DNA from 4 places in the Erwinia sp. LJJL01 genome. Region 3 is predicted to be linked to each of the others. Evidence: predicted binding sites of a transcription regulator. Region 3 holds the regulator's gene; each other region holds the start of a gene.
The links. The regulator Fur, encoded in region 3, represses iron uptake genes when iron is present. The targets are predictions, from matches to a motif close to ATAATAATGAGAACNACTATCAA.
Positions count from the first base shown of each region.

Region 1: a site for Fur is predicted at 3,793-3,815, ahead of fhuE (ferric-rhodotorulic acid/ferric-coprogen receptor FhuE). Genes of this name have one in related genera too.
Region 2: a site for Fur is predicted at 3,527-3,549, ahead of ACLI4M_RS21180 (TonB-dependent receptor domain-containing protein). Genes of this name have one in related genera too.
Region 4: a site for Fur is predicted at 4,468-4,490, ahead of exbB (tol-pal system-associated acyl-CoA thioesterase). Genes of this name have one in related genera too.

Region 1 covers NZ_CP178574.1:6,799-14,425, forward strand. Annotated here, with positions in the region: gene ACLI4M_RS00025 (glycosyltransferase family 2 protein) at 1-638, opposite strand, end outside; gene ACLI4M_RS00030 (GtrA family protein) at 647-949, opposite strand; gene ACLI4M_RS00035 (glycoside hydrolase family 10 protein) at 1,242-2,534, shown strand; gene ACLI4M_RS00040 (cupin domain-containing protein) at 2,725-3,081, shown strand; gene ACLI4M_RS00045 (thioredoxin family protein) at 3,145-3,645, shown strand; gene fhuE (ferric-rhodotorulic acid/ferric-coprogen receptor FhuE) at 3,920-6,094, shown strand; gene fhuD (Fe(3+)-hydroxamate ABC transporter substrate-binding protein FhuD) at 6,084-7,004, shown strand; gene ACLI4M_RS00060 (glycine zipper 2TM domain-containing protein) at 7,037-7,246, opposite strand; gene ACLI4M_RS00065 (sensor domain-containing diguanylate cyclase) at 7,590-7,627, shown strand, end outside.
Region 2 covers NZ_CP178576.1:4,314,237-4,321,863, forward strand. Annotated here, with positions in the region: gene ACLI4M_RS21170 (2-dehydro-3-deoxygalactonokinase) at 1-151, opposite strand, end outside; gene ACLI4M_RS21175 (FadR/GntR family transcriptional regulator) at 148-846, opposite strand; gene ACLI4M_RS21180 (TonB-dependent receptor domain-containing protein) at 1,014-3,407, opposite strand; gene ACLI4M_RS21185 (GNAT family N-acetyltransferase) at 3,665-4,144, opposite strand; gene ACLI4M_RS21190 (LLM class flavin-dependent oxidoreductase) at 4,232-5,554, opposite strand; gene ACLI4M_RS21195 (bestrophin family ion channel) at 5,755-6,672, shown strand; gene ACLI4M_RS21200 (hypothetical protein) at 7,028-7,585, opposite strand.
Region 3 covers NZ_CP178576.1:3,288,421-3,296,047, reverse strand. Annotated here, with positions in the region: gene ybfF (esterase) at 250-1,014, shown strand; gene ybfE (LexA regulated protein) at 1,363-1,644, shown strand; gene fldA (flavodoxin FldA) at 1,783-2,313, shown strand; gene fur (ferric iron uptake transcriptional regulator) at 2,709-3,152, shown strand; gene mtr (tryptophan permease) at 3,204-4,451, opposite strand; gene ACLI4M_RS16300 (hypothetical protein) at 4,568-4,957, opposite strand; gene glnS (glutamine--tRNA ligase) at 5,059-6,726, opposite strand; gene nagE (PTS N-acetyl glucosamine transporter subunit IIABC) at 7,008-7,627, opposite strand, start outside.
Region 4 covers NZ_CP178576.1:1,137,608-1,145,234, forward strand. Annotated here, with positions in the region: gene ACLI4M_RS06115 (Csu type fimbrial protein) at 1-227, shown strand, start outside; gene ACLI4M_RS06120 (SDR family oxidoreductase) at 224-1,117, opposite strand; gene ACLI4M_RS06125 (MFS transporter) at 1,457-2,758, shown strand; gene exbD (TonB system transport protein ExbD) at 3,241-3,663, opposite strand; gene exbB (tol-pal system-associated acyl-CoA thioesterase) at 3,669-4,397, opposite strand; gene metC (cystathionine beta-lyase) at 4,646-5,863, shown strand; gene ACLI4M_RS06145 (DedA family protein) at 6,081-6,737, shown strand; gene ACLI4M_RS06150 (AraC family transcriptional regulator) at 6,753-7,627, opposite strand, start outside.

The DNA of each region.
Region 1 (7,627 bases), on a different replicon from region 3:
AGGGCGAAATTCCACAAGCTCCAGCCGTTGAATTTCGTTTTACCCACCACGCGCGGCATCCTGGCATAGTCCAGAATAGCGGTCTTGCCCCCCACCCACGGCATCATGCCTTTCATAAACACGGTGTGCTCGGGAAGTGAACAGATCGCATCAACCGTATTGCGCGATAACAGGCGAAAATCGCCAACGTTCTCTTCAATCTTCTCGCGCGCTAACACGTTATGCATTTTGTAATACCAGCGCGAGGAGATACGTTTCAGGAAGGAATCAGCACTCCGATCGCTGCGCCGCGCCAGTACCATATCCACCCCCTTCTGCTGCCAGATGGTGACCAGCTCGGGAATAAGCTCTATGGGGTCCTGCATATCAACGTCCAGCGGAATAACGGCATCGCCAGTAGAATAATTAAATCCCGCCAGCAGAGCGGCTTCTTTGCCGAAATTACGACGCAAATTAACCAGCACCAGCCTCTCATCGTTGGCTATCAGTCGCTCAATCACCTCGGCGGTGCTGTCACTACTGCCGTCATTAACAAATATAAGTTCCAGCTGCAGATCGCCGAGGATATCCAGCGCGCGGTAAAAAACCGGTACGGCCTCATCCTCATTCCACACGGGCACCACCAGAGATATCAGCATTCCGATCCTCACCTGAAAACGAAACGGTTGGCAAAAAAGAAACCGATCACCAGACTTAACGCAGAAAAAATTATCAGCGTAAGGAAGGGATTGAGCACCATTAAGTCCCCACACCAGCCGGTAAAGAGAGCGAAAAACGCCATAAAGCTGACCCACAATAGATAGCGCTTAAGCGACACAGGGCTACTGAACGTCCAGCGGGCGTTAATAAAAAAGCTCACCGTTACCGCGCAGGCAAAGGCGACTGCGTTGGCGCTGGCCTGATTAAAATGAAACAGGCTATAGCCGGTGAAAAACACCAGCCAGTGCACCAGGGTATTAAGCCCCCCGGTTAAGCCATAGCGGATAAAGGTGATTGGAATACCGTAAACGGTACCTGCAGAAATGCCCTTATTACCCATCGATATTCCTCAGGAACAGTCGCTGGCAAAACTGGTGATACACAAGCATAGCGGGGAATCTCATCATTCGCCGCGGAATATGTCTATAGCTAAAGCATTGACTTAATTTTGGATAATAAGAGAATGTTCGCTATCTCATCACCACCGTAATGAACCGGAGCACACCATCACCCGCCCTCGCCGCTTGCCATCGTTATCCAGCATGAAGACAGTTAGCACAGCCTGCGTAGCTCTCCTGCTGCTGGTCAGCTGCTCTTCGCAACCGCCAAAGTCGCTGGTTACTCCTTTCCCGGTGGTCACAAAGCCATTGCCGGTGGAACCGCAGCAGGGTCAGCCGCCGTTAAGAGGTGTCTGGTTGGCAACCGTTTCCCGCCTTGACTGGCCGCCGGTGGCCTCAGTCAATGCCAGCAGTGCCGCCGCGCGCATCAGCCAACAGCAGAAATCGCTGACCGATAAGCTGGATAAGATGAAAAGTCTCGGTGTCAACACCGTGTTTTTCCAGGTGAAACCGGACGGCACTGCGCTGTGGGCATCCAAAATACTGCCGTGGTCCGATATGCTGACGGGCGAGATTGGCAAGGATCCTGGCTACGACCCGCTGCAGTTTATGCTGGATGAAGCTCACAAGCGCGGTATGAAAGTCCACGCCTGGCTCAACCCTTATCGCGTGGCGGTGAACACCAAAGCGTCCACCGTTGCTGAGTTAAACCGCACGCTGTCGCTGCATCCGGCCAGCGTTTACGTGCTGCATAAAGAGTGGATCCGCACCGCCGGTGACCGCTTTGTGCTGGACCCTGGCATCCCGGAGGCGCGTGACTGGATCACCAGCATCGTGGCCGAAGTGGTGGCGCGTTATCCCGTTGACGGCGTGCAGTTCGATGACTATTTCTATGCAGAATCCGCGGGTTCAATGCTCAACGACTCTCAGACCTTCCGGACCTATGGTCAGGGCTTTGCCAGCAAAGCGGACTGGCGGCGGCACAACACCCAGCAGCTGATCGAACAGGTATCACGCACCATCAAACAGCTGAAGCCTGACGTAGAGTTTGGCGTCAGTCCGGCGGGGGTATGGCGCAACCTTTCGCACGATGCGGCCGGCTCCGACACGCGCGGCGCGGCGGCATACGATGAAGCCTATGCCGATACTCGCCGCTGGGTGCAGCAGGGGCTGCTGGACTATATCGCCCCGCAGCTCTACTGGCCCTTTGCCCGCCAGGCGGCACGCTATGACGTGCTGGCAAAATGGTGGGCGGATGTGGTCAAGCCGACTCATACCCGCCTCTACATTGGCATCGCGCTGTATAAAGTGGGTGAGCCGTCAAAAAATGAACCTGACTGGATGATTGGCGGCGGCGTGCCCGAGCTAAAAAAACAGCTCGACCTGAACGAAGCTGTGCCGCAAATCAACGGCACCATCCTGTTCCGGGAAAACTACCTAAACCAGATGCAGACGCAGGAGGCGGTTAACTACCTCAGAGAACGCTGGGGCGAATAGATGGCAAAGTCAGGCCGCAAAAGTTTCTGCCAGAGGCACGCCGATTAACACACAAATGTGTTAACCGGCGGCTAATAATCCCGCCAATCTATTTGGTGCTTCTCTTATGCTGAGTAACCGTAGCAAGTAAAACCCTGAAATTTTTATCAGGTTACGCTCGCTGTATCACATTCACTAAAGGGAAAGTCCAATGAAAGTACAAAAGATTGAACAGCCAGCGGCTATAGAAGTGTTAGAACCCTGGGGTAGCGTTGACGGTCTGCCGGAAACGTCGCCAATTCAGCTGTCGGGTATTCAGAAAGTGATCCCGGGAAAAGAAGATATTGATACCGGTATTTTCGAGTGCAGCGCCGGCAGCTATCGCCGCTCGGTGAAGCAAGCCGAGATAATGCACTTTCTCGCCGGCAGCGGTTCCTTCACGCCGGACGGCGAAGAGACGTTGACCTTCAAAGCTGGCGATTCCTTTTTCTTCGAAGCGAACACCGCAGGTACCTGGGTGGTCGACACGCAGATGCGCAAACTCTACGTCATTTTTGATGCGAGCTAATTTCTGCCCCCACTCCTGCTATTATCCGTGAATCATTTCGCAATACCGGATAGGAGAAATAGCGTGGCAGATTTCAACACCCTCATTGAGAACAGCGTTGGCTATGAAGAGTTCGTCAGCCAGGGGACAGCGCAGGAGATCGCGCAGCTGCGGATTGAGCAGGAGAAAACCACTCGACCGGACTTTCTCAGTCAGGAAACCACCGCGGATATCGCGGCGCTCTCAGGAAAATTCGTGATCCTGGCGGCCGCAGAGATGTGGTGCCCGGACTGCCAGCGCAATATGCCGGCAATTAACGCGCTGTGCGAGCGCTATCCTGATGCTCAGCTGGCCGTGATCACCCGCGATCAGTCAGAGTCACTGTTCAAACAGCAGTTCAGTCTGGATAAAGTACGCATCCCGTTTGCCGCAGTGCTGGATGCACAGCTTTCCCCACTGGGTGCGTTTGTCGAGCGGCCAAAGTCGCTACAAAGCGGCGGTGAAGAGGCCCTGCTCGCCTACAGGCGCGGCGAGCGTCTGGCCGATACGCTTGAAGAGATTGTCAGCATTATGCGTCAAAACTAATCATTTCCTGTCCCGGCCCGTCCAACGCGGCGCCGGGTTTGCCTTCCCTTCAACCCGCTTCTTTTTCGCTGTAACTCCTCATAAGTCACTGTAAATAGTGAAAAGTAATACTCTGCCACTCATGCTGACAAAAATTTTACAATGATAATCTTAAAGAAAATGATTATCATCTGCATTGCGATTTCCATGCTAGCGAGATTTAATGTCGCCAAAATGGGCACGCCGCCAATAAACGCCATACCAAAAAAATAATGCTTCCGCGTGGGGAACGATGATGTCTTTTAATTTCAGGGAAAACAATGCACGGCGCATGCCGTACATGGCGACAACTTTTGCCGTCTCGCTGCTGGCACTGGCGATCAACTCATTGCTTCATCCGGCGCAGGCCGCCAGTGAGGAAACGGCTGTCGCCCAGCCCGATCTGGTGGTCGATGCCACAGTTGATAATGCCGCCGATGAGCAGCAGGACTACAGCGTTAAAACTACGCGCGCAGGCACCAAAATGCTGCTGACGCCGCGCGATGTGCCGCAGTCGGTCAGCGTCGTGACCGGGCAGCGCATGCAGGATCAAGATCTGCAATCAGTGGGTGACGTGCTGAATAATACTACCGGCGTCTCCGCCGAAATTATCGACAGTGAACGCTCGGCCTACTTCGCCCGTGGATTCCAGATAACCAACTACACATTCGACGATATCCCGACTTCCGCCAGCGATAACTGGAACTATGGCGATGCCGGGGAAGATACGGCGATTTATGACCGCATCGAGATAGTGCGCGGTTCCACCGGGCTGATGACTGGCGCGGGTAGCCCGGCGGCGTCGGTCAATATGGTGCGCAAGCACGCCGACAGTAAAGAATTTACCGGCAACCTCAGCTCCAGCTACGGCAGCTGGAATAAGCAGCGTTACGTTGCGGACGTTTCCGGTCCGCTGAACGAGGCTGGCAGCGTGCGTGGACGCGTGATAGCGGGTTATCAGGATCAGGACAGCTCGCTGGACCGCTACCACAAAAGCAAAAAATTCCTTTATGGCGTAATCGATGCTGACGTAACCGATAACAGCACCGTATCGCTGGGCTACGATTATCAGCAGAGCAATACAGGCAATCCGACCTGGGGCGGGTTGCCAACCTGGTACAGCAACGGCTCACGCACTGGCTATGACCGCAGTACCAATCCGGCGGCCGACTGGGCACGTTACAGCCTCGATTCACGTAAGGTGTTTGCAAACGTAACGCACGATTTCAATAACGGCTGGAATTTCCGCGTCAATGCCACGCACGCCGAACAAACTTTCAACGACAAGCTGCTCTACGTGATGGATTTCCCGGACGTGGTCACCGGGCAAGGCACCTCGGGCTTTGGCAGCCTTGATCGCGGTAAGCGAAAGCTGGATTCAATCGATACTTACGCCAGCGGGCCATTCGAACTGTTCGGCCGCCAGCATCAGATGATGGCCGGGGTCAGCTACAGCCGCCAGCACAATGCCACCTACAGTGCCGACGGCGCCCTCGACAGCAGCCAGATGGGCAGCTTCAACGATGCATGGAGCGGCAACGTGGCCGAACCTGAGTGGGGAGACTGGTATCAGAATGCTGACGACGTGGTGCGCCAGAAATCGGCTTATAGCGCCGCCCGTTTCTCACTGGCCGATCCCCTGTCGCTGATCCTCGGCGCGCGCTATACCCAGTGGAGCACTAACGGCAGCAGTGGTGACGTGACTAAAAACAACATCACTCCTTACGGTGGGCTGGTGTATGACATCAACGAAAGCTGGTCCGCCTACGCCAGCTACACCTCCATCTTCCAGCCGCAAACCTATCGCAACAGAGACGGTCGCTACCTCGACCCGGTTACCGGAAAAAGTTATGAAACCGGACTGAAATCCGCGTGGATGGATGGCCGCCTGACGGCAACGGTGGCGGTATTCCGCATTGAGCAGGAAAATGCTGCGCAAACCGACGGCAGCAACTTCGTTAACGGCAGCAGCGAACAGGCGTATATCAGCACGCGAGGGGCCGTAAGCAAAGGCGCAGAGTTTGAACTCAACGGCGCGTTAACCGATAACCTGCAGATGACCTTTGGCGCCACGCGCTATGTGGCCAAAACAGAGAGCGGCCGTTACAACAGCAATATGCCGCAGACTTCGTTCAAGCTATTCAGCCGCTACCAGTTGCCGATGCTGCGCGACCTGACAGTCGGTGGCGGCATCAACTGGCAGAACCGCACCTACCAGGATGCTACCGGGCCGGACGGGGAAACCCAGCGTGTCTATCAGAGCAGCTATCCGCTGGCTAACCTGTTTGCCCGCTATCAGGCAACGAAGCAGGTGGCAGTGCAGGCCAACATCAACAACCTGTTTGACCGCAGTTACTATGCCTGGGCCAGCGACTATACGCTGTACGGCGAACCGCGTAACTACTCTGTCAGCCTCACCTATGCTTTCTGATAAGCGCTTCCCCCGGTTCACTGCCGGGGAGATTGACCATCGGCGGCGGCAGCTATTGATCGCGCTGGCGCTGGCCCCCTGGCTGACGGGATTACCCGCCCGCGCTGCGCTGCCAGAGCCGCGCATTATCGCCCTCGAATGGCTGCCGTTGGAGATGCTGTTTGCCCTTGGCGTGCTGCCAATTGCCGCAGCGGATACCCACGAGTATCGCCTGTGGGTGAAGGAACCCGCCCTGCCCGCCAGCGTGCTCGACATCGGGCTGCGTTCAGAGCCTAACCTCGAATTTATGGCGCAGCTTAAACCGGACCTGATTGTTTATTCGCAGGGTTACGGGCCGCACGCGCAGCAATTGCAGAAGATCGCCCCGACGATGGAGTTAGCTTTTATTGATGAGGAAGGCCAGCCCCTGGCTAAAGTGCGCAGCGGATTGCTGGGGCTGGCTGAGCGCTTAGGGAAAATGGCAGAAGCCAGAACACATCTGGCGTGGTTTGACCAACAGCTGGCGCAGGCCCGCGACCAGCTGGTAGCCTGGCGCCAACAGCCGCTGCTGGTTTTTACACTGCTCGATGAACGCCACGTGGTGATCCTCGGTAAACGCAGCCTGTTCGGCAACGTGATGCAGCAGCTGGGCATAGAGAATGCCTGGCAGCAGCAGGACAGTTTCTGGGGAACGGCAACGGTGGGAATTGAGCATCTGGCAAAGCTGCCAGCACTGCGGGCGGTGTGTCTCGATCATGGAGATGAAGGCTTGCGCAGCCGCGTCAGCGCTTCGCCGCTGTGGCAGGCTCTTCCTTTTGTGCGCCAGAGGTCGCTGCGAACGGTTCCGGCTATCTGGATATTTGGCTCAACCCTGGCGGCTCTGCGCTTCACTCATATGCTGCAACAGCTGGACAGAATCTGGCAAAACTAACGCTATCCGGCAAAGACGGATAGCGTTATTGATTAACGACTGACTTCGTGGCCGATAACGCCACCGATCGCCGCACCGCCCAGGGTTCCCCAGGTGCTACCGCCGGTCAGCACTGCGCCACCCACCGCACCGACACCGGCGCCGATAGCGGTATTCCTGCCACGATGAGACATGCCACACGCCGTCAGTGAAAACGTGACCAGCAGAACAACGGCAACAGTACAGCTGCGTTTTAAAAGCATTCAAGACCTCATCACCATTAGAATTAATGGAAGGTAAAAGTGTTAATTATGATTTTTCTGGTGCCAGAAGACGGGGTCGTGCCCTCTCCCCGGCGCAGGAAATTTACTGCTTATCCCAGTTTTGCGACAGGTAAAAAATCCTATTTCAGTACCAGCTTTTGTTGGTTACCTGTTTAGCGATCGCCCGGCGTTAATTTTGTGATACTCCCGGCGTAAAGGGCGTGAAAAATTCGTTGATTAAATAATTTCATCAAGTTATCAATAAAGACTTTCCTTCGCTTGCCGATACTCGATCTCATCTGGCTGCGCTTTGGGCCAACAACTCTTAATGTGAAGCGTAATCATGAGCGGGACTTTTAGTAGCGACGATGCCAAACGTCT
Region 2 (7,627 bases), 1.0 Mb from region 3:
CGGTCACTTCAGCAAACACCTCGGCGCAGCGGCGACCGTTCAGGCGCGTGACGCCCGCCTCTGAGCGGCGCTGTTCAACACATGCGCCCTGCTGATAGTGCCAGGCGCGTAAATTGGTGGATCCCCAGTCGATGGCGATATAGCTGTTCACATTATCTCCTTAAGGCGCCCCGTTGAGCTGGCAATCATGGTTTTCGCCGCCTGCTCAGCGGCATCGGCATCCTGATGGCGAATAGCATCCAGCAGAGCTTTATGCTCCTCCAGCGTACGCGGCATATTGGCTTCGTCCGGCATAAAGGTGCGGTCAAACACCGCTTTTTGCAGCTCGCCAATCGCAACGTTAAGCTGTTGCAGCACCGGGTTATGCACCGAGGCCATCACCGCTTCGTGGTAGCGAATATCCGCCTGGTTAAAGGCATCGCGATCGCGGCGGTTCGCCACCATCTCGTTCCAGGCCATCTCGATATTCGCCAGATCGCTGGAGGTGGCGCGCTCCGCCGACCAGCGCGCAATTTGCGGCTCTACCAGCACGCGCACTTCGTTCATGGCGGCGATCAGGCGCGGGTCGTCGTCATGCGCCAGCGACCAGCGCAGCACGTCGCTGTCGAGGTAGTTCCACTGGTTGCGCAGGGTGACGAACGCGCCGCGATAGCGCTTCATCTCCATCAGGCGTTTCGCCATCAGCGAGCGAAACACCTCGCGAATAATATTGCGCGAGGTGGTAAAGCGTTCGCACAGCTCGGCTTCGGCAGGCAGCGCGCCGCCGGGAACATATTTGCCCGAAACGATCTCCTCGCCCAGGGTCAGGATGATGCGTTCGGTTTTACTTAGCTGTTCTTGCGTCATGATTTTCCATTCGGTGAGCTGCAGGTCAGCGGCGGCAGTGGATGAGCGGATTGTAGTACTAATGGATAAAGTTGTACTACAATCCAGATCACAAAACAGACAATTGCTCTGACAGGCACAAAAAAGGCCGGGCAAGCCCGACCTTATGGTTAATCCTGAGCCTTACATCAGAAATCGACGTTCACACCCAGCTGGAAATTACGCCCCGGCATGACGGCCAGTGAGCGGTCGTTGATATCCATCGGGGTCTCCCCGGTCAGGTCGCGGCTGCTGAGGTAGTCCCAGTATTTGCGATCGGTCAGGTTATAGATACCGCCGCTCAACCTGACGTTCTTCGTCACCTTCACCCACGCGGAGAGATCCACCATGCCGTAGCCCGGCACGCGCTGGTATTCGGAAGTGGCATCGGTCAGCGCCGAGCCACTGTTGTTGAAGCTGTTGCGATTGGTGTTTTCCGCCTGCTTGCCCTTCACAAAGGTTGCGGTGACATTGGCACCAAAGCGCTGCGCCGGGTCGTCCCAGCCGACGCCGACCACGGCTTTCATCGGTGCCACGCTGTCGAGGTCAACATACTTGTCGCCCGCATAGCTGGACTTCGACTGCCCTTTGCTGTACCCCAGCGCGAAGGTGCTGTTCAGACCATTAACCGCTTCAAACCAGGTGCCGTAGTTGATTTTGCTACTGATGTTGCCGCCCCAGATATAGGCTTTATCGCGGTTTTCCGCCTGATAAGTGGTGGCGATATTCGACGGCACGTTGGCGAATTTCTCCGGGTTGGTGGCGCGGCTGTAGCGGGTATAGGCAATAAAGTTTTTATAGCTGTTATAGAACATCGCGCCGCTGAAGGTGACCCCTGGCGTGGCTTCGCCCTTTACGCCCCACTCAACGTTGTTGCTGGTTTCGGTATCGAGATCGGTGTTGCCGATCAGCGCGTACTGGCGGCCGGCCAGGTAGTTGGAGCCGAGGTTCCACGAGCCGTACAGCTGGCTGGCATTCGGGAACTGCGCCCCGCGCTTGTACTGCACATAGGTCATCAGCTTTGGCGTGATGTCGTAGTTGAAGCTGATGGACGGCAGCACCTGCGTGTCGCTGTTGGTTTTACCGTACAGCGCTTCGGCATCGGCCCCGGTCAGCACGTCGGTGCCGGCGGCGAGGTTATCGAGGTTCTGCGGTTTGGTTTCCTGATGTGCCACGCGCACGCCGGGCACTACCGCAAAGCCGTGACCGTCGAGATCGAACTGAATGGTGTCCTGCACGAAACCACCCAGAACCACGGTGCGGCTGTCGCCCTGGGGTTTGGTGATCTTATTGAACGAGGTCTGCGCCGGGGACTGGCTGAATGGACGCTCCGCATCGGCCAGACGGGCATTGACCCCGGCGAGCAGATCGTGACGGCCAATGCTTTTCGCCAGCTGGGCTTCGTAGCCCACCGTTTCAACGTTGTAGTCAGAATAGACGCGCTGCATGGATGACGCATCCAGCGGCATCAGGGTGTTGTCGTGCGCTTCGGTTTTCTGGTAGTAGACCTTATTGCTCAGGCTGTCGATCCACGCGTTTGCCGGCGTCCACTCATCTTTCAGGCTGATGCCCCAGCGGCGGGTATTGCTCTGCTGATTGGCATCGCCCAGTACCGCTGTGCCGGCGGTGTTCCAGCTGTCGTAACGGGTGTGGTTCACCTTGTTGTAGAGATCGACGGTAGCTATCAGCTTGTGCTCGTCGCTGGGCTGCCAGATGCCGGAGGCGAGAAACGCATCGGAGTGCCAGTTAGCCGGGTAAGCATCCCGCTCGCCGCTGTTGTTGCGCGTCTCCTGCCCGTCGCGGCGGCTGTAAGCCACCAGTCCGCGCAGGGTTTCATCGCCCATCGCCGCGGTAATGCCGTTGTGCCAGCTGCGGTTGGAGGAGTCGTAATCGCTCTGGTAGCCAAAGTAGGTCGGTTTTGACGGCGCCAGGTAGTCATCGGCAGATTTCGGCAGGAAGGAGACGGAGCCACCGAGTGCGTTATTGCTGCGCGCCGTAGAGGTTGCGCCGACTTCGATGTCGACCTGGCCGTAAAGATAAGGATCCACGTAGTCGCGACCGATACCGAAGGTATTTACCCCGGCACGGCTGGCGTAGCTGCGCCCGGTCGCGTCCGGCTGCGGGATGCCGTCAACGTCCATCGCGATGCGGTTGCCTTCCAGACCACGGATGTTGTAGCCGGTGTAGCCGCTGCGGTCAAAGCCGCTTTTACCGCTGGTGGAGCCACCGCTGCTGCCGACCGCACCGATCAGCGTTTCATAACGCATGATGGTGCCAAAGTCGTTGCCGCCGCGCTGCTGCATCTCCGCCGCGCTGAGCGTGATTTTGCTGCCGGCGACGTTTTTCACCGCCGGCGACAACACGGTCATCACCGCATCATCTTTCGGCCTGGCGGCATCGGACGGTTTCTGGCTGCTGGCGTTCGGTGCTGTTTGTGCGGTCTCGTCACCCTGCTCCGCAGCGCTGCTGACGGTGGCGGTGAGTAAAGTTCCCATGACGAGCGATGTCTGCAGTAGCCCCTGGCGGGACGAAAATTTGAGCATGATAAATACCTGATTTAATTATTGGTATTTGCTCAACAGTGCTTTCCGATGAAACAGGTTAATGGCCCCGAAAATGCGATGCGCGGGGCAAGTCGTTCTTTTATAATTTGCGACATCATATACAGACGATAATAATTATCAATACACTAATTGAATAATTTACATTAACCTGCGGAACTTTCTGCTAAAGCCGCCCTCATGGCATAAAAAAACCGCTGTTCCTTGCGGCGCAGCGGCTTAGACGTGACTCCGTCCTCTCAGGATTCAGCGAAATCCGTCAGCACCTTGCCTTCCATGCGGTAGCGCACCCACTCATTCTGCGGAACCGCGCCGAGGCTTTTGTAGAAGTCGATGGCAGGCTGGTTCCAGTCGAGCACGCTCCACTCCAGGCGACCGCAATTGCGCGCGACCGCCAGCTGGGCGATATGGCGCAGCAGGGTTTTACCGGCTTTATGGCCGCGAAAACGCGGGGAGACGTAGAGATCTTCAAGATAAATACCGTTTTTGCCCAGCCAGGTAGAGTAGCTGGTAAAGAACACCGCGTAGCCCGCCGCCTCACCGTCGATTTCGCAGATTAGCGCTTCTGATTTGCTCTCCGCAGCGAACAGCGACTCTTCGATGTCCTGCTGGCTGGCGACCACTTCATGTAGCGCTTTCTCATATTCGGCCAGCTCGGCGATCATCGCGAGGATCAGTTTAGCGTCCGGGCGTTCGGCGCGGCGGATAACGATATTCATTGTATTTCTCTGAGGTTAGGGCGTGGATAACGCTTAGCATAACCGCTAAGCGCGGGTGAATGAAGGGAAAGCTTATGCCGCTATGCGTCACGCAGCGTGATGAGTCTGACGATTGTGGTGGTCGCGCCTGGCGATGCCCAGCCTTTCGCGCAGCGTGCGGCTGTCGTCCTGATGCCAGTAACCGCGGGCTTCGAGGATCGGCAGCACGTAGCGCACCACGTCTTCCAGCGCTTCGTTCAGCACCGGGCCGCAGATGATAAATCCGCTGGCGCCACCCTGCTCAACCCAGCGGATAAAGGTGTCGGCCACCTGCTCTGGCGTGCCAAAAAACTCGCCTTTTGGCAGCGTGGTGCGCAGCGCAACCTCGCGCAGCGTTAACTTTTCTTCTGCCGCCAGTCGTTTGATCTGATCGGTGGTGGAACGGAAGCTGTTCTCGCCCAGGCTACCCAGCTGCGGGAAAGGCGCATCCGGATCATACTGGCTGAAGTCGTGATGGTCAAAGAAGCGCCCAAGGTAGTTCAGCGCCTGCTCCAGCGTCAGCAGGGAGAGCAGATACTGATATTTCTCCTCGGCTTCCTGTTCCGTGGCGCCAATAATCGGGCTGATGCCGGGAAAAATTCCCACCGCGTCACGCCCCTGCTGCGCCACCTGTTCACGCAGGCTGGCGGCGTAACCTTCGGCTTCCTCCAGCGTGCGCGCGTTGGTAAACACCGCGTCAGCCGTCGCCGCCGCCAGGCGAATACCGGACTCAGAGGCGCCCGCCTGGAAGATCACCGGCTGCCCCTGCGGGGAGCGCTGAATATTAAGCGGCCCTTCAACCGAGAAGTGGTCGCCCTGATGATTCAGCTTGTGCAGCTTGCTGGCGTCAAAAAACTCGCCGCTCTGCTTGTCACGGATAAATGCATCCTCTTCCCAGCTGTTCCACAGCCCCTGCACCACCTCAATATATTCACGCGCTATCTGGTAACGCTGGCCGTGCTCCGGGTGTGTTTTACCAAAGTTGCGCGCCGAGCCTTCCAGCGGCGAGGTCACCACGTTCCAGCCTGCGCGCCCGTGGCTGAGCAGGTCGAGCGTTGCCAGCTGGCGTGCGACGGTAAACGGATCGCTGTAGGAGGTGGAGATGGTCCCGGCCAGCCCGATGCGTTCGGTGACCGAGGCCAGGGAGGAGAGCAGCGCCACCGGCTCGAAACGGTTAAGGAAGTGCGGCAGCGATTTTTCATTGATGTGCAGCCCGTCGGCGACAAACAGGAAGTCCAGCCCGGCATCCTCCGCCTGGCGTGCCAGCTGGTGATACCAGCTAACGTTGACGCTGGCATCGGCCGGGACACGATGATGGCGCCACGCATTCATAAAACCACCGGCGCCCTGCAGCATCAGACCAAGTTTGATCCGTTGTGGATTCTGGCTCATTTTACTACTCCCTCGTCATAAGATATGACGCCAGATTTTCATAAATCCGCGACGGAATTAAATATCAATATCCCCTTTGTAATGCCGCATTACGGCAAACTGCCGGGCGGTGAGGGTTTTACCCGCACCAGCAGCGGAGTATGATGTCGCGCTTTGGTTAATATGATGTTCTCTTTTGCTGACTTCAGGATCCTGCCGCCATGATTGTTCGCCCGCATCAGCACTGGTTTCCGCGCCTGTTCTCATGGCACGGCGCGGTGCTGCAAAAAATTCTGTTTCGCCTGAGCCTCAATCTGATGATGGCGATATTCGCGGTGATCTGCTTTCAGTGGTATGAAACGCTGGGGGTGAAGCTGACCACCGCGCCGTTCAGCCTGCTGGGGGTGGCGATTGCTATCTTTCTTGGCTTTCGCAATAGCGCCAGCTATGCGCGCTTTGTTGAGGCGCGAACCCTCTGGGGGGCGCTGCTGATTACCCAGCGTTCGCTGCTGCGCCAGGCGAAAGGCGCGCTGCGCAGCGACCCGGCGGCAGTGAGCGAATTCAGCGCGCTGCTGAAGGCCTTTAGCTGGAGCCTGAAGCATCAGCTGCGCAGCACCGATGCCAGCGATGATATCCGCCGCCTGGCCCCGGAAAAGTGGCGGGAAGAGGTGCTGGCCAGCCCGTTCAGGACCGGCCGCCTGCTGTTGTGCATGGGCGCGTGGCTGGCGGACCAGCGCGAAAAAGGGCTGATTAGCGACCTGCTGTATAACGGCATGGATAATAATCTGAATGAGCTGTCGCATATTCTTGGCGGCTGCGAGCGCATCAGCACCACGCCGATCCCGTTTGCCTACAGCCTGATTGTGCATCGCACGGTGTACCTGTTCTGCACCCTGCTGCCGTTCGCGCTGGTGGCAGACCTGCACTACATGACGCCGCTGGTCTCGGTGTTTATCTCTTATACCTTTTTGTCGCTGGAATCGCTGGCGGAAGAGCTGGAAGACCCCTTTGGCACCTCCGCTAACGACCTGCCGCTGAATGCCATCTGTAACCACATCGAACGCACCCTGTGCGAGATGGATAACCAGCACCCGCTGCCGGAGAAGCTGCTGCCGGACGCGCGATATAATTTGATGTGATTGAATTGCTGTTGCGATAGCAGTTTAGGGCCGACCGCGGTTTGGTCGACCCGATCGATTTCTCAGTGCTCATCAAGAAAAGCGTTAGCTGCACAAGTGTGCCAGGGGTCAGGCTGATTACGTATATGCTCTCACCCGCCTGTAAAAAGGCCGACCGGAAAAGAAGGTCGGCCACTACGCGTGACGGGCTACGCTTGTCGGCAGCGCGATGACGTTGGATTTTTAGAGGCACTAACGGATGCTGGCAATCAGGACTAGCCGGATTACCCGGCCGATGTAGGGGTCGGGCATGCCCGACCCGCTGGGAGGGCTCCAGCCTAAAGGGATCTAACGACGGCGAGCCCTGAAATCATCCTTACTTCCCGAGAATGCTGTTCACCGCGGCGGCATGGCCGGTTTTGTCGCTGGCGCCGGAAAGCACCTGGATAACCACAAACTTGTTATCGGCGGTGGAGAGCAGCGTCGCCTGCTGCACGCCTTTGCCATCCATCTTGTCAGTGGCTTCAATGTGATAAACGTCCAGCCCTTTGACCTTCTCGGTCTTCTCGCTGATCACCTTATAATCCGGCGATGCCTGCTTCTGTTTATCCTTAATCGACTTCATACCGTTGAGGAAGTCCGCATCGGTGCCGCCTCGCGCCACAACGGGGACATTGTCCTCACCGAGGATAATCACGCGCTTTTCCGCCTGGCTGACGTACATCTTGCCCGGTGCGCCACCCGGCATTGGCTGCTGCTGATAACCTTTCAGGTCAAAAGTTAAGTCGCCGTTCAACAGCGAGACTTTCTGCGTGGCGGGTGCCGCTGCCGCAGGAGTAGTGACTTCCGCTGCGCCTGCCGCTGTCGCCGTACCAGAGAGGGCCAGCACCAGAGATAATGAACCTGCTAATTTAGATAATTTAATAGATTTCATTCGAGCATCCTTCTTCTGAATTGGCTTTCAGTATAGTGAGCC
Region 3 (7,627 bases):
GGTTAGTGCTTGTGTCAGAACGCGGGTCACAGAGACGAAAACGATCGTCGGGATCGCCCGTGCTCAACCGATCCAGTTCTAACATCAGGATTATAAAGTTAAATCCTGCCGGGTTGTAGCGCCAGACCCATTTCAGGGCAAAAGTCGGAATATGCCGCAAAAAGATCGTAACCGCATATGGCGCCTGCGGCAGAAATTGTGGGATCCATGATACCCTAAGCCTTCACATCAACTGTAAGAACTTTCTCTATGAATTTAAACTTCCGCCTGCAATCTGAACAATCCGCATCAAACGATCTTCCGCTGGTGCTAATCCACGGTCTGTTTGGCAGCCTGGATAACCTTGGCGTGCTGGCGCGAGGGTTAAAAGATGACCGTCGTCTGATTCAAATTGATGTGCGCAATCATGGGCTTTCGCCGCGGGCTGATGAGATGAGCTATGCGCTGATGGCGCAGGATATCCTCGATACGCTCGATGAACTCAAGGTTGAACGCTTCAGCCTTATTGGCCACTCCATGGGTGGCAAGATCGCGATGGCGCTGGCCGCGCTGGCCCCCGAGCGTGTAGGTGAGATCGTGGTCATCGATATCGCCCCCGTGGCTTATAGCACTCGCCATCACGACGACATTTTTGCCGCCTTGCAAGCGGTGTCGCAGGCCGGAATTAAAACGCGCAGCGAAGCCGCCGCGCTGATGCGCCTGCATATAGATGAAGAAGGCGTGATCCAGTTTCTGTTGAAATCATTCCATGAAGGTGACTGGCGCTTCAACGTGCCGGTGCTGTGGGAGTGTTACGACCAGATTATTGGCTGGCAGCCTCTGGCCCCCTGCCCGCATCCGGCACTGTTTATCCGCGGCGAACGCTCGGCTTATCTGGCGGATGAGTACCGTGATGCCCTGCTAGCTCAGTTCCCTCAGGCGCGTGCGCATGTGATAGCCGGAGCCGGCCACTGGGTACATGCGGAAAAACCTGATGCCGTGTTACGCGCAATCCGTCGATTTTTTGCGCTGTAAAAACAATTATTTCCTCGGGTTGATATAGCCAAAATAATTCGAGCTGCAGAAAGGCGGCAAGGCCATGAGTCCCCGGCAGCATAGATCGCTCTGTGACAGGGGTGACAAATCTGCCCGGAGCAGATTTGAACGCTGTCTACAGTGGTCCCGAAGGGGGGAGGTCCAGGGATGGGCCGAATAATGGATGAAGCCAACGCATCTGCGGCTTGAAGAATGAAGGGTATAAATGATTGTCGTCATCACTTTCGCTGGGGTATGATGGCGCGCTAAAATTTGCCGCTGCTGATTCTTCACGCGGCATAACGACCCTGGTCTTCAGAAATTCAGCCTTTCAGTATCACTATCCCTATGGCAAAAGAGAACACGGACCGCACAACGATCGATCTGTTCGCAGATGAACGTCGCCCGGGACGACCTAAAACGAATCCGCTAACGCGTGATGAGCAGCTACGCATCAACAAGCGCAACCAGCTGAAGCGGGATAAAGTGCGCGGCCTGAAGCGCGTTGAGCTGAAAATGAACAGCGACGCGGTTGATACCCTGAACCAGCTGGCAGAAGAGCGCAATATGAGTCGCAGCGAACTGATTGAAGAGATGCTGCTGGAACAGCTGCAGCGTCATCAATCCTGATCGCCTGGCTTAAGCACTCAGCGACAAAACCAGCAGCATTACACGTTTATCCGCTTCCGGCGGTCTGTTATCATTAGCGATATCTGCGAAAAATTCAGCAGTCACCATATCATTAAGATTCAAGAGGTTATTAAACTCATGGCACTCGTCGGCATTTTCTTCGGCAGCGATACAGGCAATACGGAAAACATTGCAAAACAGATCCAGAAACTGCTGGGTAAAGATGTTGCAGAAGTTCGTGATATTGCCAAAAGCAGCAAAGAAGACCTTGAAGCCTTTGATATTCTGCTGCTGGGCATTCCCACCTGGTACTACGGTGAGGCCCAGTGCGACTGGGATGACTTCTTCCCAACGCTGGAAGAGATCGACTTCAACGGTAAGCTGGTCGCGCTGTTTGGCTGCGGCGATCAGGAAGATTACTCTGAATATTTCTGTGATGCGATGGGTACCATTCGCGACATCATTGAACCGAACGGGGCGATTATCGTTGGTCACTGGCCGACCGAAGGCTATCACTTCGAAGCCTCTAAAGGCCTGGCAGATGACAACAACTTCCTCGGTCTGGCGATTGATGAAGACCGCCAGCCAGAACTCACTAACGAACGCGTTGAAAAGTGGGTAAAACAGATTTTTGATGAACTTCAGCTGAAAGAAATCATCGAAGCCTAACCACAGCGGCTTGATGTGGGAGTTATCTCACATCAAGTCAGTGGTTTTTCCTATAGAAGTAATAGATACATGTTTGTAACTTTCACCTGCAAAACTGTACAATAACCCCATCGGTTACCCGCTTACTCAGCGCCCGTCACACTGTTTGACGACACTTGGTTTACCGAGTGTGATGAGATGAGGGAGAACGAAATGTTAACCCAGCATAATTCGGGCGCGCGCTTCCCAGGATGTAACGACATTAATCCTTACATCCCTCAGCGGTTCAGGCATCCCTTTTAGTTTTCATTTCGAACTATCAGCTCTATACTGAGACGCATTCAGCTTTAGCGTCGACCGATGTTCATGGCTTTTCAGCCACTAAGTGACTAGCAAAGTAACAGGACAATATCCGCATGACTGACAATAACACCGCATTAAAGAAGGCCGGCCTGAAAGTCACGCTTCCCCGACTGAAAATTCTGGAAGTGCTTCAGGAACCAGAGGGCCATCACGTCAGTGCGGAAGACTTGTACAAACGCCTGATTGATATGGGCGAAGAAATTGGTCTGGCCACGGTTTACCGCGTGCTGAACCAGTTTGACGACGCGGGGATCGTTACCCGCCATAACTTTGAAGGCGGTAAATCCGTTTTCGAACTGACCCAGCAGCACCATCACGATCATCTGATCTGCCTGGACTGCGGTAAAGTTATCGAGTTTCGTGATGAATACATCGAGGAGCGCCAGCGTGAAATCGCTAAGCGCCACGGCATCAAACTGAGCAACCACAGCCTCTATCTTTACGGTCACTGTGCTCTGGGCGACTGCCGCGAAGACGAGACTCTGCACGACCAGTAATCTCCATGATTGTGTAAAAACCGCTGCCTGCCAGCGGTTTTTTTATGCCTGCTATTCGCCGAATACCGGCAGCCAGTGACCGTATGAGAGCAGTGATACCAGGGCATTCAGCACGCCAAAGCAGAGCACCAGTACGATGGGCGCAACGCCGCCCCTCACCCGCCAGGCCGCGGTGGCAAAGCGGCGGCGCGACTGCCAGGCGAGCAGCGCGGGCGTGATCACCGCCCAAAGGGTAGCAGCCAACCCGGCATAACCTATCGCCAGTAGAAAGCCGTTGGGCCAGATCAGCGCGGCAGTAAGCGGGAAAATAAAGGTCAGCACGGTGGTCTTCAGGCGCCCTGTGGCAGAGTTATCCAGCTTAAACAGGTCGGCAAGGTAGTCAAAAAAGCCCAGGCTGACGCCGAGGAATGAGCAGGCCACGGCAAAGTTGGAGAAGATATCCAGCAGCAGATTCAGGTACTGACTGTGCAGTACGCCGGACAACGCCGCAACCAGCACATCGATATTCCCCCCCTGTGCGGCAATCGCTTTAAAGTCATGGCGTGGAATATTGCCCATGGTGCCGACGATCCACACCAGGTAAATTGCCAGCGCCAGCAGCGTGCCGTAGACCAGGCAGCGGCTGACGCGCCCGGCGTTTTTACGGTAGTAACTCACCAGCCCGGCAATATTGCCGTGGTAGCCAAATGAGGCCAGGCAGAACGGCACTACCGCCCAGAGATAACGCAGGTAGTGGCCGTCTTCCGCCGCGCTGTCGAGCAGATTCACCGGCTCGATGTGCCACAGCAAGCCGCCAAAAATCATCAGGAATGTGATCACCTTCGCACCGAGAAAGATCAGCGTCATGCGGCTGACCACGGCCGTACCCAGCCAGATAAACAGCGCCACCAGCAGCGCAAACAGCAGCCCGGCGGTGCGGGCAGAGAGATCGACACTCAGCTGGCTCAGGCTGTGCTGAATAATCGCCCCGCTGGCAGAGATATAGGCGTAGGTCAGAATGCCGAGCACAAAAACCACCGACAACCCGTTAACCAGATTCCAGCCGCGCCCTAACAGGTCGCGCGTAACGGTATCGAAGCTGGCGCCCGGCGGATAATGCAGGCTGGCCTCAAGATAGAGCAGCCCGGAAAGCAGCATGCAAAACCAGGTGAGGATCAGCAACAGTGAAGACCAGAGGAACCACGCCCCCGACATGACCACCGGCAGGGAGAACATCCCGGCACCGATAATGGTGCCGCTGATGATTAAGGTCCCCCACAGCGTGGAGGGTAACGGAGCAGCAGAAGCAGGCAGAGCCATGGCAAATCCTTAGCGAGAAACGGTAACAAAACGCACGCGCCGGGATATTCCACTGGCTAAACGGCATTAATGCCGCATAGTCTACACAAAATCACACTCGCGAACTAGTACGGTAACTAGTCGGCAACCATCGTTTCCTGCAAATAGCGCCAGCGTGGTGGGGTTGCGCTACAGTCAATCACCGCCAGCGAGATACGATGAGTATGCACATCCCCCTGCTGCTGCAGCTCATGGTAATGAATCACCACATCCTGCTCTGACTGCGAAATAATTTGGCACTGCTCAATACGAATCTCCACGCCCTGACGTCCGCCAGTCAGGCGGGTAAACAGTGCGGCAACGTCTGCCAGCGCCAGCATTTTTCCACCGGGAGTGACCATGGTGAATTCGGGGGCAAAATGAGCGAGCAGTTCGGGCACTTTACTGCCGTCGCCGTGAAACACTTCGGCGATCAGTTCATGCAGCACAATCACGCTGCGGCTGGCTTGTTCGGCTAATCCAGACATGCAATATCCTTCAGGTGAGATTGTCGATACGTCGCTGATAGCGGTATCCAGCGGACGAAAAAAAGGGCGAATCATCGCCCTCTTATATAGCTGATTACGGCTTATTCGCCCATTTTCGCCCAGGTATCGCGCAGGCCAACGGTGCGGTTAAACACCAGATTGCTGGCGCTGGAATAGACGCTGTCGGCACAGAAGTAACCTTCACGCTCGAACTGGTAAGGTGCAGAAGCTTCAGCCTGCTGCATGCCCGCTTCGACGTAACCGTGACGAATCACCAGGGATTCCGGGTTAACGGTGGTCAGGAAATCTTCTGCTGCGCCCGGGTTTGGCACGCTGAACAGACGGTCATACAGGCGGAACTCCGCAGGCAGGCCGTGAACTGCGGACACCCAGTGGATCACGCCTTTCACTTTACGACCATCGGCCGGATCTTTGCTCAGCGTATCCACGTCGCAGGTGCAGAACAGGCAGGTAATGTTGCCCTCTTCATCTTTGGCTACGCGCTCAGCTTTGATCACGTAGGCATTACGCAGGCGCACTTCTTTGCCCATCACCAGACGCTTGTACTGCTTATTCGCTTCTTCACGGAAGTCAGCACGATCGATCCAGATCTCACGGCTGAACGGCACTTCGCGCGTACCCATCTCCGGCTTGCTCGGATGGTTCGGCATGCTGATCATCTCTTCATGATGCGCAGGCAGGTTTTCGATCACCACTTTTACCGGGTCAAGAACGGCCATCGCACGCGGCGCGTTTTCGTTGAGATCGTCGCGAATACAGGATTCCAGCGCGGCCATTTCCACGTTGTTATCCTGTTTGGTCACGCCAATACGGCGGCAGAACTCACGAATTGATTCCGCGCTGTAACCGCGGCGGCGCAGGCCAGACACGGTCAGCATGCGCGGGTCATCCCAGCCCTCAACCACTTTCTCAGTGACCAGCAGGTTGAGCTTACGCTTGGACATAATGGCGTATTCAAGATTCAGGCGTGAGAACTCATACTGACGCGGATGCACCGGGATGGTGATGTTGTCCAGCACCCAGTCATACAGGCGACGGTTGTCCTGGAACTCCAGCGTACACAGCGAGTGGGTGATCCCTTCCAGCGCATCGGAGATGCAGTGGGTGAAATCGTACATCGGGTAGATGCACCACTTGTTGCCGGTCTGGTGGTGCTCGGCGAATTTAATGCGGTAGATAACCGGGTCGCGCATCACGATAAAGTTGGACGCCATATCGATTTTTGCACGCAGGCAGGCGGTGCCTTCAGCAAAACCACCGGCGCGCATTTTGGCAAACAGCTCAAGGTTCTCTTCCACGCTACGGTCGCGGTAAGGGCTGTTTTTACCCGGCGCCGTCAGGCTACCTCGGTATTCACGGATCTGCTCAGGTGACAGTTCGTCAACGTAAGCCAGACCTTTACCGATCAGCTCAACCGCATAGTTGTGCAGCTGTTCGAAATAGTCAGATGAGTAGCGTACTTCGCCGCTCCACTCAAAGCCAAGCCACTTCACGTCACGTTTAATTGACTCAACAAACTCCAGGTCTTCTTTCACCGGGTTAGTGTCATCAAAACGCAGATTGCACTGCCCGTGATAATCCTGCGCGATGCCAAAGTTCAGGCAGATAGATTTTGCATGACCAATATGCAGGTAACCGTTCGGCTCAGGCGGGAAGCGGGTATGCACGGTGGCATGCTTACCGTTCGCCAGATCTTCGTCGATGATCTGACGAATAAAGTTAGTTGGGCGGGCTTCAGCCTCACTCATCTCAATTTCCTCAATAATGCATGGCATTTACTCTAGATAATTCGAGTTGCGGCAAGGCGGCAAGTGTGAGAATCCCCGGGAGCTTACAAAGTAAGTGACTGGGGTGAACACACGCAGCCAACACAGCTGCAACTTGAAGAATGACGAGTATAAATTAGCTGTCAAATAACGGAGTATGATCCACAAAGCGGGGAGGCGAAACAACCGTTTGTTGCGGGAATCTCATAAAAAAAGGGCGGGAATTGCTTCCCGCCCTTTTAATCAAGCCTCAGCCGGGTGGCTTAGCCATTAATTTCGTATAACCGGGTCTCACCGGCAACCACCGTATCGCCCGCCAGCAGCGTGATGCCAGCGAAATCATCGATGTTGCTGACCACGACCGGGCTGACCATCGAACGGGCATTGGCATTGAGGAACTCAAGGTCCATTTCCAGCACCGGTTGACCGGCGACCACCTGGCTGCCCTCTTCCACCAGGCGGGTGAAACCTTTTCCTTCCAGCGTCACGGTATCCAGCCCCATATGCACCACTACTTCAACCCCTTTTTCCGTTTCCAGGCAGAAGGCATGGTTGGTATTGAAGATTTTCACCACGGTGCCTGCAGCAGGGGATACAACGGTACTGCTGGTTGGCAGAATCGCCAGGCCATCGCCTACCGCTTTACTGGCAAAGGCCTCATCCGGAACCTGGTCAATGGCGACAACTTTGCCGCTGACCGGCGCAACCAGCGTGCCGATAATGCCTTTCGCCACGTTTGGCACGGCTTGTGGAGCCGCAACCGGTGCCACAGGTGCTGCGCTGGCAGCAGAAGCCGCAGCCACCGGGCCTTTAGCAATCTGCTTTTTCATCTCTTCAGCAATCGATTCGGCTTTCGCACCGACGATCACCTGAATCGTCTGCT
Region 4 (7,627 bases), 2.2 Mb from region 3:
CCAGCGGGACGAACCTGCTGGCCTATGAGATTTATAAAGGGTCGGGCACTGCCAGCCGTTGGGGGGGAACCGTGACTGCAGAACGCATGCAGAGCACGGCGGCTAACAGCGTCAGCACCGACGGGCTGACCCGCACCTTTAACTATAATGCTCAGGTGCTGACCAGCCAGGCAACGCCGGTAGCGGGGAGCTACAGCGATACCATTACGGTGGACTTGTCGTTCTAACCCAGGTGATTACCACCGGTGACGCCGTGTACTTCAGCGGTCACGTAGCTTGACTCCTGCGACGCCAGATAAACGTACACCGGCGCCAGTTCTGCAGGCTGTCCGGCACGTTTCATCGGCGTCTGCTGGCCGAATTCCGGGATCTTATCCTGCGTCTGACCGCCCGCAATCTGCAGCGCCGTCCAGATTGGACCCGGTGCCACGCAGTTCACGCGGATGCCTTTCTCAGCAATCTGCTTCGCCAGGCCGCGGGTGTAAGCCAGGATAGCCGCTTTGGTCGACGCATAGTCGAGCAGGTGTGCGCTGGGCTGATAGGCCTGAATCGACGAAGTGGTGATAATGCTGCTACCCGCCGGCAGATGCGGGATCGCTGCCTGGGTGATCCAGTAGAGCGAAAACACGTTGGTCTCGTAGGTTTTACGGAACTGCTCGGTGGTCAGGTCAGCAATGTTTTCTACCGCCACCTGCTTACCGGCCACCAGCGCCAGAATGTCCAGGCCGCCTAAATGCTCGCGCGCATCTTCCACCAGCTTCTTGCTGAACGCTTCATTGCTGATATCACCCGGCAGCAGCACCGCTTTTTGCCCGGCCTGCTCAATCAGTTTTGCCACTTCTTCGGCATCGCGCTGCTCGTCAGGCAGGTAGGAGAGCGCCACGTCCGCGCCTTCGCGGGCATAGGCAATGGCTGCCGCGCGGCCAATGCCGGAGTCGGCACCGGTCACCAGCGCTTTACGCCCCTGCAAACGGCCGCTGCCGCGATAGCTTTTTTCGCCGCAGTCCGGCACCGGCCGCATCTCAGCCTGCACGCCGGGCGCAGGCTGGCGCTGCTTGGGGAAGTCTTCCGCTGGATATTGCGTGAGAGGATTCTGCATTTCGTATTGGTCTGCCATGGTTCCTCCGCTTGGCGATATATTCATTTCGTTTCGTTCGGGGTTAAGCGTAGTCCACGCTCATCGGCTGTCGACGAGGGAAACATTAATATCGAGTATCGAACTGATTTCAGAGGAAAAAATGGCAAAAGTTAAATGCAATAAAATATAACTAAATATGAACAGCCCCCCTCAGGCGAATAATATCGACGCAAATGATGTGCAAATTTTAGCCAAAACTACCACTGTTAATTATTGGTTACTAATGTGAACATTTTGTAAGCCAGTAACAGTGATCGCCGTCACATTAAAACCCGCCCCGGCAGGCTAAAAACGAGGAAAAAACCCACAGGAAGTAACATGAGCAACTCAATGACAGGGACATCGCGGCAGGGCGGTGCCAGAACTATCTTCAACGTTACCAGCGGTAACTTCCTCGAAATGTACGACTTTATGGTGTTTGGCTACTATGCTACCGCCATCGCAAAAACCTTTTTCCCCGGAGATGACCCGTTTGCCTCACTGATGCTGACGCTGATGACCTTTGGCGCCGGCTTCCTGATGCGGCCGCTGGGGGCGATTATCCTCGGCTCTTATATTGACCGCCACGGCCGCCGTAAAGGGCTGCTGCTGACGCTGGGACTGATGGCGATCGGTACGCTGACCATTGCGGTGGTGCCCGGCTATGCCACGCTGGGCATGGCGGCGCCGGTGCTGATCCTGCTGGGCCGACTGCTGCAGGGCTTCTCGGCCGGGGTCGAGCTTGGCGGGGTTTCCGTTTATCTCTCTGAGATCGCGCCCAAGGGCAAGAAAGGCTTCTACGTCAGCTGGCAGTCCGGTAGTCAGCAGATTGCGGTGATCTTCGCCGCGCTGCTCGGCCTGCTGCTCAATCATCTGCTGGCAAAAGAAGCCGTTACCGACTGGGGCTGGCGTATTCCATTTGTGATTGGCTGCCTGATCGTGCCGTTCCTGTTCTGGATCCGTCGCATGCTGGAAGAGACCGAAGCCTTCAGCCAGCGTAAACATCACCCGAGCATGGGGCAGATTGTCCGTTCGGTTGGCCGCAACTGGGCGCTGGTGCTGGCAGGCATGCTGATGGTGGTCACCACTACGGTGATGTTCTATATGATCACCGCGTTCACCCCGACCTTTGGCAAAACGGTGCTAATGATGAGCGATAAAGAGAGCTTCTTTGTCACCCTGTGCATTGGTATTTCCAACCTGTTCTGGCTGCCAGTGATGGGGGCGCTTTCTGACCGCTATGGCCGCCGTCCGCTGCTGCTGATCTTTACTATCCTGATGATTATCACCGCCTGGCCGGTGCTGCACTGGCTGGTCGGTTCACCGAGCTTTGCCCACCTGCTGGAAGCCGAGCTGTGGCTCTCATTCCTGTACGGCAGCTATAACGGCGCCATGGTGGTGTATCTGGCGGAGGTGCGTGCCACCGGTTTCTCGCTGGCCTATAGCCTGGCGACAGCGCTCTTCGGCGGTTTTACTCCGGCGGTGTGCAGCTATCTGATCCATGTGACGGGAGATAAAGCGATGCCGGGCGTCTGGCTGACGTTTGCGGCAGTGTGCGGATTAATTGGGACGTTGATTATCAAACGGCTGGTGAAGCAGTATCAGGCAAGGCGCCTGATGGAGCCGGCAATTCAGGTATAACGCGATTATGACAAGGGCCGATCACAATACGATCGGCCCCTGCGATCCGGGCATGTAGGGGGCGACCACTGAGGGATCCCCACAAAAAATCGTTCTGAATTTTATCGCTGGATGAGAGGTGGCAGGTTTCAGGAGGGAGGGCTGCTTTCCGCACCGGCATCAATACATCCCTGTAGCCTGGCTCACGGCCATCCCTGGCCGTGGGCCTGCTGCAATCAGCCCTCCCTCCTTGCACCCAAAGCCGCAGCGTCGCGGTTTAAACCCACAGCGAGCACGATGATAGTGGGGGATGAGCTTGGCCTGAGGTAAGCCGGACGTCACGCGGCAGGGATGCCGCGTGCCGAGGCCCGCAGGGAGCGTCTTTTGCCGTTCCGGCGTGCTCAGGCTGAGCTCAGACCGGTTTGCGGACGTTTAGCGATGGAAGTTATTTCTGGGGAGACCTCAGGGGGCGACCACCGTTTTGGTCGACCCATTACACGGGATTATTTCCCGGCAGTTTCCATACCCATCAAACCAATCTTCAGATATCCCGCCTGACGCAGTTTATCCATCACGCCCATCAGCGTTGCGTAATCGACGGACTTATCGGCCTGGAAGAAAATCGTGGTGTCTTTCTTACCTTCGGTCTGTTTGGTCAGTGCATCGACCAGCGTCTCTTCGGTTACCGCATCATTGCCAATAAACAGCTGCTTGTCGGCTTTGATAGACAGATAAACCGGCTTTTCCGGGCGCGGCTGTGGCGCACTGGTGGAGGCAGGCAGATTGACGCGCACGTCAACGGTGGCAAGCGGCGCGGCGACCATAAAGATAATCAGCAGCACCAGCATGACGTCGATAAACGGCGTCACGTTGATTTCATGCATTTCACCGTTGTTATCGAGATCTTCGTTTAATCGCATTGCCATAGTGCTTAACCTACCCGCAGTTTCTGTGCGGGCTGAACGCGCGGTGCGCTGGCGGCGAGGTCAAGGTCGCGGCTCTGCAGCAGCAGAACCTGGGCGGCCAGGTCACCGAGAGAAGCTTTGTAGCTGCCAATGGTGCGGGCAAAGACGTTATAGATAACCACTGCAGGGATAGCAGCAATCAGGCCCACCGCCGTCGCCAGCAGCGCTTCCGCAATACCCGGCGCAACCACGGCGAGGTTAGTGGTCTGCGTATGAGCGATGCCGATAAAGCTGTTCATAATGCCCCACACGGTACCAAACAGACCGACGAACGGTGCGATAGCCCCGATGGTGGCAAGGAAACCGTTACCGCGACCGGCATGACGGCTGATGGCCGCGACGCGGCGCTCAAGGCGGAAACCGGTACGCTCTTTAATACCGTTGTTGTCATCAGAGCCTGCAGACAGCTCCAGCTCGTTTTCCGCTTCTTTTACCAGTAGCGTGCTCAGGCTAAAGCCTTTAAAACCGGCACAGGTCTGGCTGGCCTCTTCCAGCGAACGCACGTTGGCCAGCGCCAGCTGCTCGCGCTTAAGGCGCTTGCGTGCCGCGCTGAGTTCGATACTTTTGCTGAAGAAAATGGCCCAGGTGACAACCGATGCCAACAGGAGGCCAATCATCACCGCTTTCACCACGATGTCTGCATGCTGGTACATGCCCCAGACGGAAAGGTCCATCTGCATCAAATCATTTGTCACGCTGTGTCTCCAACGTCTAATAGCCGATAGCGGAAAAATTCAGTGCGGATCATACCAAAACAGCCGGGAATTGATAGTAGTTCTCATTACTATTTACAACTTAATGGACATTTTTTGCACATTTTTTTATCTCCCGCGCTGCGCTGTCGCAGCGATAATGAATTTTTATCACTTATCCGCAGGCTGCATACCGCGCGGCAGGCTGGCGTGTTAACGTTGAAACAGGGCAAAAAATCATACGGGTATTTATGAGCAGCAAAAAAATTGAAACCGCGCTGATCGCGGCCGGACGCGCTAAACGCTACACGCAAGGCTCGGTTAATCCGATTATCCAGCGCGCATCATCGCTGGTGTTTGATAGCGTGGCCGATAAAAAACGCGCCACCGCCGGGCGTGCCGACGGCGAACTCTTTTACGGGCGTCGTGGCACCCTCACCCACTTCTCCCTGCAGGAGGCGCTGACCGAGCTGGAAGGCGGCGCGGGCTGTGTGCTCTATCCCTGTGGTGCAGCGGCGGTAGCCAACGCTATCCTCGCCTTTGTCTGCGCGGGGGATAACGTGCTGATGAGCGGCAGCGTGTACGAGCCGACTCAGGATTTTTGCACAAAAATCCTCAGTAAAATGAATGTCACGACCACCTGGTTCGATCACAGCGCGGGCAGCGAAATCGCCGAGCTGGTGCAGCCCAATACGCGCGTGGTGTTCCTCGAATCTCCGGCTTCGATCACCATGGAAGTGCAGGACGTTCCAGCCATTGTCGCGGCGATCCGCAGCAAAGCGCCGGATGCGATCATCATGATCGACAACACCTGGGGTGCCGGGATCCTGTTCCGCGCACTGGACTTCGGGGTGGACATCTCGATCCAGGCCGGAACCAAATATCTGATCGGCCATTCGGATGCGATGATCGGCACCGCCGTCGCCAACGCGCGCTGCTGGGCGCAGCTGCGCGAGAATTCCTACCTGATGGGCCAGATGGTCGATGCCGACACCGCCTATATGACCAGCCGCGGCCTGCGCACGTTGGCAGTGCGCCTGCGTCAGCATGAAGAGAGCAGCATTCGCGTCGCCAACTGGCTGGCCGAACGCCCGGAAGTGGCGGTGGTCAACCACCCGGCGCTGCCACAGTGCAAAGGACATCAGTTCTGGCAGCGTGATTTCAGCGGCAGCAGCGGTCTGTTCTCCTTTGTACTGAAGGCGAAGCTGAGCCGCGAGCAGCTGGCACACTACCTCGACAACTTCAGCCATTTCAGCATGGCCTACTCGTGGGGCGGCTATGAGTCGCTGATTCTGGCGAACCAGCCGGAAGAGCTGGCGGCGATCCGTCCCGCGGGCGGCATTGATTTCAGCGGCACGCTGGTGCGCCTGCATATCGGGCTGGAAAACGTCGACGATCTGATTGACGACCTTGCTGTCGGGTTTGCACGCTTAAGCCAGTCATGCCCTAAAGCTTCAACAAAGTGTTAATAGCCTCCCGGCTTCGCGCCTTTGATCAAGGTGTTGAAGCGAAATTGCAGCTACAATGGACAGCGAAATTTCAATAGCCAAAATAATTGGCGTGACGGCAAGGCGGCAAGTACGCGCATCCCCGGGAGCTTACAGAAGTCAGTCACCTGGGTGTTCGTACGCAGCTAATGCAGCTGTGGCGTCAAGTATCAAGGCTATGCAGGTTACGGGATAACTAATGGGTGTATTACACGAGATTGTTCAGGCGCTGTGGCATCAGGATTTCGCCGCGCTGGCCAATCCGGACGTGATTTGGATTGTGTACGGAATTATGTTTCTGACGCTGCTGCTGGAAAACGGCTTGCTGCCCGCGGCGTTTCTGCCCGGTGACAGCCTGCTGCTGCTGGCAGGGGCGATGATCGCCAAAGGGGCGATGGCATTTATCCCCACGCTGCTGATCCTGACTACCGCTGCCAGCCTCGGCTGCTGGTTGGGTTATCTGCAGGGGCGCTGGCTGGGCAACACCAAAATGGTTCAGGGCTGGCTTATGCACCTGCCCGCTCAGTATCACCAGCGGGCATGGAACCTGTTCAACCGCCACGGCCTGATGGCGCTGCTGGTCGGCCGCTTCCTGGCTTTTGTCCGTACCATATTGCCCACCCTTGCCGGGATTGCCGGATTAAAGAACACCCGTTTCCAGCTGTTCAACTGGCTGAGCGGTCTGCTGTGGGTGCTGATTCTGGTGGGATTCGGCTATGCCATTAGCCAGGTACCGTTTATTAAACGCCATGAAGACCAGGTGATGGCCTGCCTGATGGTGCTGCCGCTGGTGATGCTCTCCATCGGTCTTATTGGCAGTATTGCGCTGGTGATGCGCAGAAAAAAAGCCCGGTGAATCCGGGCTTTTTGCTTAACCGCTCTGGCGCATGCGCGTCATCTCTTCGCCCGGCGTCACGCCAAAATAGCGCTTAAACTCGCGGGAAAACTGCGATGCGCTCTCATAACCGACCTTCATCGCCGCCACGCTGGCCTTCATCCCTTCCTGTAACATCATCATGCGCGCCTGGTGCAGGCGGTAACTTTTCAGATACTGCAACGGCGAGGTGCTGGTCACCGCCTTGAAGTTGTGGTGGAACGCGGAGACGCTCATATTCGCCTCCGCCGCCAGCAGATCCACGCTCAGGCTGTCGGTGAAATGGTGCTCGATGCGCCGCAGCGCCCTGGCTATCTGGCTGAACTGCGTCTGGCGGCTCACCAGCGCCAGCAGCGCACCGCCGCACGGCCCCTGCAGGACGTGGTAGAGAATTTCGCGCACGATCTGCGGCCCGAGCACGCGGGCATCGCGCGGGTCTTTCATCACGTCCAGCAGCCGCTCGGTGGCGCACAGCATCTCTTCCGTCAGCAGCGCCGAGTGGATGCCGCGGGTTTGCGGCTCCGGGTGGAAACCGTCGTCATCGCCAATGTCGATCAGCAGATCCTGTAGCTTCAGCGCATCAACGCGCAGCGATAGCCCGGCCAGCGGCGCTTCCGGCGTGGCAAAGGTTTCGCATTCGAACGGCAGCGGCACGGTAAGCATCAGATATTTGGTGGCGTCATAGCTGAACACGCTGCTGCCAAGGTAGCCGGTTTTCTGCCCCTGAAACAGGATGACAATGGCAGGCTGGTACATCACCGGCTGGCGCGCCCAGTGCTGGTCGGCATAGATCAGGCTGATGCCCGGCACCGGGGCAACGCGGGTTTTATCCTGCGTAACCAGCCCAATAACCTGTTGCGCCAGTCGGGCGC